One region of the Massilia sp. GCM10023247 genome, then DNA from elsewhere that is predicted to be linked to it. Evidence: predicted binding sites of a transcription regulator. Region 1 holds the regulator's gene; the other holds the start of a gene.
The links. Region 1 encodes FNR, which switches genes on or off when oxygen is low (the NO sensors DNR and NnrR bind a similar motif). Its sites were predicted from a motif close to TTGATNNNNATCAA; they were not measured.
Positions count from the first base shown of each region.

Region 2: the regulator FNR is predicted to act here: its motif matches at 1,775-1,788, upstream of ACFPAH_RS02190 (XrtA system polysaccharide chain length determinant).

Region 1 is NZ_JBHSIB010000029.1:16,373-21,121, reverse strand. Features, by position in the region: gene ACFPAH_RS22430 (cytochrome ubiquinol oxidase subunit I) at 1-1,124, opposite strand, end outside; gene fnr (fumarate/nitrate reduction transcriptional regulator Fnr) at 1,340-2,107, shown strand; gene ACFPAH_RS22420 (DUF885 domain-containing protein) at 2,342-4,183, opposite strand; gene ACFPAH_RS22415 (FixH family protein) at 4,290-4,749, opposite strand, start outside.
Region 2 is NZ_JBHSIB010000005.1:168,216-172,964, reverse strand. Features, by position in the region: gene ACFPAH_RS02200 (XrtA/PEP-CTERM system exopolysaccharide export protein) at 69-695, opposite strand; gene ACFPAH_RS02195 (S1 family peptidase) at 855-1,640, opposite strand; gene ACFPAH_RS02190 (XrtA system polysaccharide chain length determinant) at 2,029-3,546, shown strand; gene ACFPAH_RS02185 (XrtA-associated tyrosine autokinase) at 3,589-4,575, shown strand; gene ACFPAH_RS02180 (TIGR03016 family PEP-CTERM system-associated outer membrane protein) at 4,556-4,749, shown strand, end outside.

The DNA of each region.
Region 1 (4,749 bases):
ACCAGCCCGGCCGGTCCCATCCACATGGCAGCACGCAGGAAGGCGGTCGAAGTGAACAGGCGCCCGCGCCGCCGCAGCAGCAGGCTCCAGGCGCCGAGCGCGATCATCAAGAGCCCCAGGCCGACCATCAGGCGGAAGCTCCAGAACACGATCAGCGAATTGGGCCGGTCCTCGGGCGCGAACTCCTTGAGGCCCGGAATCTGGCCGGACCAGCTATGGGTGAGGATCAGGCTGCCCAGCCTGGGGATGCCGACCGCGTAGCGGGTCTGCTCGGCGGCCATGTCGGGAATGCCGAACAGCAGCAGCGGCACGGCCTTGCCGGGCTCGTTCTGCCAGTGCCCTTCCATCGCCGCCAGTTTGGCCGGCTGGTGTTCGAGCGTGTTGAGGCCGTGGAAGTCGCCGATCACGGCCTGGATCGGCGCCACGATCAGGATCATCCACATCGCCATCGACAGCATCTTGCGCACCGCCGGGTTGTCGCGCGCCTTTTCTTTCCTGTGAAGAAGTTGCCAGGCCCCGGTGGCGCCGACGATGAGCGCCGTCGTGAGATAGGCGGCCACCACCATGTGCATCAGCCGGAACGGGAACGACGGATTGAAGACGATCGCCAGCCAGTCGGCCGGCACCATGCGCCCGCCCTCGATGGCATAGCCGCGCGGGGTCTGCATCCAGCTGTTGGCGGCCAGGATCCAGGTGGCGGAAATCAGTGTGCCGACCGCGACCATGCAGGTGGCGAGGAAATGCAGGCCGGGGCCGACCCGGGTCCAGCCGAACAGCATGACGCCGAGGAAGCCCGCTTCCAGGAAGAAGGCGGTCAGCACCTCGTAGGCCAGCACCGGGCCCATGATCGAGCCGGCGAACTCGGACATGGCGCTCCAGTTGGTGCCGATCTGGTAAGCCATCACGATGCCCGACACCACGCCCATGCCGAACATGACGGCGAAGATCTTGAGCCAGAAATGGTAGAGGTCGACGTAGACCGGGCGTTTCGTGCGCAGCCAGGACAGCTCGAGCACGGCCAGGTAACTTGCCAGGCCGATGGTGACCGCCGGGAACAGGATGTGGAAGGACATCGTGAACGCAAACTGGATGCGGGCCAGGTCCAGGGCCGATAAGCCGAACATGAGCACCTCCGGGGATGAGCTCTCCAGAATCTAGCATGGTCCATCGCGCGCACAGTTGGCAGCCTGGCTGTCGTTGGCAACAATACACTGAAGCCCGCACGGCCGTTGCGTCCGTACATCGCTTGCCGCTGCGCGGACAGCCATGTCCGGAAAAAACGCCGGGTTGGCGAGGTGGGCGGTCTATAATCGGGCTGACCCCGCTTTTTTCTCTCCAGATGAACCAAGGCATTCCACTTCCTGCGACGGCGCCGATCAGCCTCGGCGCCATCAAGGCCAGCTGCAGCGCCTGCAGCATGCACCAGCTGTGCCTGCCGATGGGGCTGGACGACGCCGACATCACCCGGCTCGACCAGATCATCGGCCGCCGCCGCCGTCTCGCGCGCGACGAGCGCCTGTACGCCATGGACGAGCCCTTCCGCAGCCTGTACGCGGTGCGCTACGGCCATTTCAAGACCTACCAGGTGAATGCGGCCGGCGAGCAGCAGATCACGGGTTTCCAGATGGCCGGCGAATTGCTCGGCATGGACGCCATCAGCGGCGACCGCCATCACTGCGACGCGGTGGCGCTGGAAGACAGTGAAGTGTGCGAAATCCCGTTCGCGCGCCTGGAAGACCTGTTCGGCCAGGTGCCGGCGCTGCTGCGCCACTTCCACCGCATCATGAGCCAGGAAATCACGCGCGAGCAGAACGTCATGCTACTGCTTGGCAACATGCGCGCCGAGCAGCGTTTTGCGGTGTTCCTGGTGAACCTGTCGGCCCGCTACGCGGCGCGCGGTTATTCCTCGACCAGCTTCGGCCTGCGCATGTCGCGCGAGGACATCGGCAACTACCTCGGCCTGACCATCGAGAGCGTCAGCCGCTTGTTGTCGCGCTTCAAGAAACAAGGCTGGATCGAGGTCGACAAGCGCGAAGTGCGGCTGCTCGACCCGGTCAAGCTCAAGGCGATCGCGGCCGGCACGGACCAGTGTAGCCCGATGTCGTAGGGTGGGCGGCTCCACCCGGCCATAAATGCCCACGCGGCGTGTGCGCCGCCCACGCGTTCAACGCACGGGCGATCATTCGTGGCAGATCACGGGGTGGTTGAACGCGTGGGGTGACGCGGGCTAAATGCCCGCGGAACGCGAAGCAGGCGCAATGGCCGCGTATGCGCGTCGTGAAGGGTGGAGCCGCCCGGTGAACACGTAGTCGAGGCCACCGGCCTCGACCACCCCTACGCATTACGCCTTCGCCTTTTCCTTCGCGATCCAGCCGTCCACCAGCTGGCCCAGCACGTCGAGCGGCACCGAGCCGGCGCCGAGCACCATGTCGTGGAAGCCCGGGAGCGAGAATTTCGCACCGAGTTCCGCCTTGGCCTTGTCGCGCAGCTCGAGGATGCGCAGCATGCCGATCATGTAGGCGGTGGCCTGGCCCGGCCAGGCGACGTAGCGGTCCACTTCCTGGACGTTGATGCCGTAGTCGACCGCTTGCTGGCGGGTCCAGCCCTTCATGTGCAGGCCGGTGTCGACCACCAGGCGGCGTGCGCGGAACAGTTCCGAACCGAGCGCGCCCAGCAGGCCCGGGACGTCGCCTTCGTACCAACCCTGCTCCACGGCAAGGCGCTCGGTGTACAGCGCCCAGCCTTCGCTGTGGGCGCTGCCGCCGCTGAAGATGCGCTGGCTGCGGTATTTCGGGATGCCGGTCAGTTCCTGCTGGATCGCCAGCTGGAAGTGGTGGCCCGGCACCGCCTCGTGGTAGGACAGGCTGCGCATGCGGATCATGTCGAAGGTCGGGCCGCGCATCGGCACCCAGAACACGCCCGGGCGGCTGCCGTCCGGCGCCGGCAGGGAATAGTGGGCGGCGGCCGAGGCTTCGGTCAGCGGCGGCTCGCGCAGCACGACGACCGGGGCGCGCGGCTTCATGTTGAACAGGGGCGCGCTGCGCCGCTCGGCGTCCTTCACCATCTCGACGTAGCTCGCCAGGATCGCCGGGCGCGGGTCCCCTTCGCCTTTCGGCTGGAAGGTGGCGTCGAGCGCCTTCATGCGCGCTTCGATGCTGCCCTCCTTGAAGCCGAGCGAGCGCAGGTGCTTGTCCATCTCGGCTTCGATGCGCGCCACTTCGCGCAGGCCGATCGCGTGGATCTCCTCGGCGCCGAGCGTGGTGCTGGTGTAGTTGGCGAGCGCGCGCGCATACGCCTTGGCGCCGTCGGGCAGGCGCGAGATGCCGGCCGTGTCGTCGGTCTTCGGATGCAGATCCTTCATGAAGGCCTGGACCCGGGTGTAGGCCGGACGGATCTTGTCCTCGACGATTTTCGTCGCGCGCGCGATCGCCGCGGTCCGCGCTTCGGGCGTCAAGTCCTTCAGCCCGGCCGTGCGCTGCTCGAGCGAGGTCACCAGCACGTTCTGCGGCGCGGCCGGCTTGAGGAAGGTATCGACCTGGAACTGGGCGCGCTCGAGGATGAAGCGCGGCGGGATCAGCTTGCGCGCCGCGGCCGAGCGGCCGCGCGCCAGCGCTTCGTCCATCCGTGCGGCGACCTGGTCCAGGCGCGCCAGGTAGCTGTCGACATCCGAGGCGCGGCGCATCGGGTGGGTCTGGGTCATGAAGTTGACCAGGCCGACCTGCACGCCGCTGAACTGCGAGAACACGAAGTTATGGTCTTCGAAGGGCTCGTTGGCGACCGTGTTCGACAGCGACCAGCGCATCACCAGGGCCGAAACGCGCTGGGTCTCGCTCAGGGGACCGGACAGGAACTTGTCCAGGCGCGCCAGGCCCTGCTTCGCCATGTCGATTGCCTGCTTGCGCTGGGCCGGCGTCTGCGGCGTCAGCTCGCGGTCGAGGCGGTCCTGCTCGGCGCCGCTGAAGTACTGGGTGGCGGTGGCGTACTGCGGATTGCGGCGCACCCAGTCGTTGGCGAACTTGTCGGCCCAGGCATCGAAGGCGGCGTTCGGCTTGACAGCTGGAGCGGCAGCAGCGGCGACAGGCGCGGCCACCGCCGTCGACGGCAGCAGCGCGCCGGCCAGCGCGAACGGGACGAACAGGGAAGCGATGGCGACGCGCAGGGAGCGCTTGGAGGTAGCAGGCATGGTGTCTCTTCTAGTTAGTAGTCCGGCAAATTGCCGCGCTGGAAATCTAACATGGAAGAGTGGCGAGGAACAGTCTTTACAGGGCGCGCGCAGCGCCCTGCCCTGCCTACAGCGGCGCGTCGGCGACGATCTCCAGCCCCGTGGCCGAGGCCGGACTCCAGCCGCGCGCCAGCCGCCATTCGCGTCCCGCCCCCTCGATCACGACCTGCCAGTGGGTCATCTCGAGTCCCGGCACGGCAAGCGCGACGCTGCCGTCGGCGCCGGGCTGCGCCTCGAGTACCAGGTCTTTCGCGGGCTGGGTCGGATGGGCCAGCATGATCCGGAACGGCATGCGCATCGGGCGCCCGAAACTCTGGAGCCGCCCTGCCAGCACGCCGGTGGCCGCATCGTAGCGGCCGTGGAAAGCCATCCGCATGCCGGTGGCCACGCGGTCGCGCCGCAGGTCCTGGTTGATCGCCTTGCCCTGCTTGTAATAGTCGTCGACGACCACCGCATCGGGCTGGCGCAGCGCCAGGCCGACGGTGACGGCAGTGGCCAGCATCACGGCCGCCGGCCCGAGCATGATG
Region 2 (4,749 bases), on a different contig from region 1:
AGGCAGGGGCCAGAAACGACAAACGGCGCCCGCAGGCGCCGTTATCAGAACAACCGGGACGATCCCGTTTAGAAGAAGCTCTCCGGGATCACTAGGATGTCGCCCGGACGCATCGGCATATTCGCCGAGATGTCGCCGTCCTTGATCAGGTCGTCGAGGCGGACATTCAGCTTTTGCTGGCGGCCATCGACGGTACGGATGATGCTGGCGCGGTTACCCGAAGCGAATTCGGTGACGCCGCCGACGGCGATCAGCACGTCCATCAGCGACATGTCGCGGCGGTACGGCAGGGCTTGCGGCTTGGCGGCCTGGCCGATCACACGGATCTGCTCGCCGTAGTTGCCGACGAAACCGGTGACGACGACGGTCACGACCGGCTGCTGGATGAATTTCGCCAGCGCCTTTTCGATGTCGCGCGCCAGCTCGGTCGAGGTTTTGCCCGCGGCCGGCAGGTCTTCGACCAGCGGCGTGGTGATTTTGCCGTCCGGACGGACAGGAACCGACATCGACACTTCCGGATTACGCCAGACGATGATGTTGACGGCGTCGCCCGGCCCGATCAGGTAGTCGGCCGGTACCGCGCCTGCCATCGACACGTTCGATGGCGGCGGCGACTTGAACCGGTCCAGCCACGAGCAGCCGGACAAGGCCACAACGCAGGCCGAAGCCAGGGCCAGTTTCGTCAGATTCGTCATGATCTTGCTCACGTCATTCCCCTTCACGACAAGCAGCGGCGCCTGCGCCAGACTGTTGTTATAGCAGATTAAAAATTGTTATTTAGCCATCAAACTGGCGTATTGTATCTTAATCGTGCTTCCTGCCCAGCCGTGCACGATTGAAATATTTCATTTTTTTCACTTCCGCTGCAACAGCTCCTGGACATACTGCGCCGGGATGGCATAGCTGATCCCGCTCGGGCTGCTGATCGCGTTTTCCTTCAATCCCTTGACGAACACCATATTGATTACCGCGAGCACGGCACCTGTCTCCGGATCGTACACCGGACTGCCGCTGTTGCCGGGGTAGGCCGTGCCGTCGAGCTGGAAGATCTTCAGCGGGTCGCGCTGCAGCTGGGTGATCGCGCGCGCATCGAGCCGGCGCGAACTCATCGACGGCATGACGATCGGCGTCAGCGCCGACAGCATGGCGCGGTGGGTGACATGGTTCAGCCCCAGCACCATGCCGAGCGGGAAGCCCGTAAACGCCAGGGCCTGCCCTTCGACGGCGGCGCGCGAATCGCCCAGCGCCAGCGCCGGCAACGGCGCCCCGCTGGTCAGGCGCAGGTGCGCCAGGTCGTGCCCGCGGTCGATGGCGACCACGCGCGCCGGACGGAAGCTGACGTCCTGGCCGGCACCGACCACCACTCCCAGCTCTTCCATCCGGGCAGCGTCGAGCCCGGTCGGCACCACGTGGGCGTTGGTGATGATGCTCATCCCGTCGCCGACGGCAAAGCCGGTGCCGGTAAACATGACCGACGGGCTGCGGGTTTTCAGGAAAGTACCGACCCCGACCACCGACGGTTTGACCGCCGCAATCGTGCGCGCCAGGCCGTCGGCGCGGACCGGCGCGACGGCCACGGCGGCCAGTCCCAGGGCGGCAAATACGGCCAATAGACGCCGTCTTAACAATTGCTTAATCATGTTGCATTCATTATTTCGAATGGGAATCAATCGTGCAGGCCCTTTTGCAATTTCAACATTACAATGCACCAGCTTGAGTTCAAGCAAAGACGTTGTCCGAGGATCAAACCCAAGACGTTTGCTGTAGTGCGGAATTGACATAAAGCAACATCTTACACGTTACGAAGTTTGTTCGGTGGCAATAATACCCCGCCGAACGAAGCACGGTACGCGTTTTTGACGTTGCAGCCAAGAATTTGTGTTGTAAGGTGTGCTATGCATGGCGTTTATTAGCATGATTTTCCGGCACGCAATTGCAATTGCACAAACTACAAGCGATGATGCGTATTCCTTTTGTTGATTGTTCGTGCCTGGCCTCCTGCCGGGCACTCATGGCGAGACTGATGAGATGGCAGAGATAACAGCCCTAATCCTGAATTTCCTTAAGGCCATCGGTAAATACCGCTGGCATGCAGTAGCCATCACCTGGCTGGTGGCCCTGATCGGCTGGGCCTTCGTGCTCAGGATGCCGAATCAGTACGAAACCTCGGCGCGCGTGTATGTCGACACGCAAAGTATCCTCAAGCCGCTGTTGCAAGGCATGACGACATTGCCGAACCTGCAGCAGCAGGTCATGTTCATGCGCCAGACCCTGATCAGCCGCCCGAACATCGAAAAGGTGATGCGCGATACCGACCTCGACGTCAAGGCCAAGACCAGCGACGAAAAGGACCGGATGGTCGAGGAACTGATGGCGAAGATTACGGTCGCCGGCACCAACCGCGACGACATCTATACCATCAGCTACACTGCGACCGATCCGAAGCTGGCCAAGGACGTGGTGCAGTCGCTGCTGGCGATCTTCGTGGAAGGCGGCCTCGGCGGCAAGAAGCAGGAATCGGACAAGGCGGTCCAGTTCATCGACGACCAGATCCGCAGCACCGAGGAAAAGCTGGCCACCGCCGAGAACAAGCTCAAGGAATTCAAGATCAAGAACATGGGCTTGCTGCCGAACGGTAACGATTTCGGCAGCCGGGTCGCTTCCGCGAATGACGCCCTGAGCCAGGCACGCCTGGAGCTGGCCGAGGCCGAGCAGTCGGCCACCGCGATCCGTCGCCGCATGGCCACCGGCGGCGGCGCCGTCACCAGCAGCGGCGTCGTGGTCGACCCGGAACTGGAAAGCCGCCTGGCCACCGCCCAGAAGAACCTCGACACGCTGCGCCTGCAATACACGGAACAGCACCCGGACATCATCGCCACCAAGCGCCTGGTCGAGCAACTGCAAGTACAAAAGAAGGAAGCGGCGAAGAAAGGCCGTCCCGACAGCGCCGTTGCCGCCAGCCCGATGATGCAGCAACTGACCGTGTCGCTGTCGGATGCCGAATCGCGCGTGGCCGCCCTGCGCGCCCGGGTCGCCGAGTATTCGAACCGCGTCGCCACCCTGCGCAGCCAGCGCGAGACGGCGCCGGAAGTCGAAGCCCAGCTGGTCCAGCTGAACCGCGATTACGAAGTCAACCGCGAGAACTACCAGAAACTGGTCCAGCGCCGCGAGCAGGCCAGGTTGTCCGGCGACCTGACCTCCGCCACCAACATGATGACCTTCCGCGTGATCGAGCCGCCGCTGGCCGCGATCAAGCCGTCCGGCCCGAACCGGCTGGCGCTGTTCTCGGCCGTATTTGTCGCCGCACTGCTGGCAGGCCTGGCTGGCGCCTTCCTGATGGCCCAGGTACGCCCGACCTTCCTGAGCCATGCGGCGCTGCGTGAAGCGACCGGCGTTCCGGTACTCGGATCGATCAACATGCACTGGACCGACAGCCAGAAGCTGCTGCAAAAGCGCCGCCTGATGGGCCTCGGCGCGGCCGTGCTGGTCCTGTTCGGCGCCTACGGCGTCGGCGTGGCCGCCATGCTGGCCCAGCGCGCCGCGTAAGCGCGCCCCGACACCGTGTAACGGAAAATATTAGGAGCGAATGTGAGCATTATCGAAAAAGCGGCCAGCCGCATTGACCACACCCGCGTGCAGGCACCGGCCCCAGTTGTTGTCGAGCACGACGGCCAGCCCGTCGTGCTGGAAACGCACAGCCCGGCGGCGCCCGCCGTTCCCCCTGCGGCGCCGCATGCAGCCCCGCAGGCAGCCCCTGCGCCGGCAGCACGCGCCGAAGCGGCGCCTGCCCAGCGGTCCGAACCGCGTCTCGATGCGGGACGCACGAGCAAGCCGAAGCCAGGCAAGGCCGGCACCCGCAAGGTCGAACTCGACCTGGCGGCGATGCGCGAAGCGGGGCTGGTGACCGCCGCCAGCGGCCGCACCAGCCTGCTGGAAGACTTCCGCGTCATCAAGCGCCCGCTGCTCAAGCGCGCCTTCGGCCAGGCGAGCGGCGGCCGCCCGAACAACCTGATCATGATCACCAGCTCGCTGCCGGGCGAAGGCAAGACCTATTGCGCGATCAACCTGGCGATGAGCATCGCCATGGAACTCGACCACACGGTGTTGCTGGTCGACGCCGATGTCGCCCGCCCGTCGGTGCTGCGCACGCTCGGCCTGCCGTCCCAGCGCGGCCTGATGGACATCCTGGTCGACGACAAGCTCGACCTGTCGGACGTGATGCTGCGTACCAACGTCGATACGCTGAGCATCCTGCCGGCCGGCACCAGCACCCCGCGCGCCACCGAACTGCTGGCCAGCTCGACGATGAGCAACCTGGTCAACGAGATCGCCCACCGCTATCCCGACCGCGTCATCATTTTCGATTCGCCGCCGCTGTTGCTGACGAGCGAATCGCGGGTCCTGGCCAGCCACATGGGCCAGATCGTGATGGTGGTCGAGGCCCAGGGCACGACCCAGCAGGCAGTCAAGGAATCGCTGCGCCAGCTCGAAGGCTGCAGCAACGTCAACCTCATTTACAACAAGGCGCGGGGCATCCCGGGAATCGAAGAGAAGTATGACTACAACTACGGCTAAGCACATCATCGGCAAGCTGCCGCGGCTGGCGCCGCTGGCAGCGGCGCTGCTGGTCGTGCTCCCGGCCCAGGCGCAATGGCGCGTCACGCCTTCGCTGTCCATCACCGAAACCCTGACTGATAATGCCAACCGCGGCAGCTCGCAGCGCAATGGGCGCCTGATCACCGAAGTCAA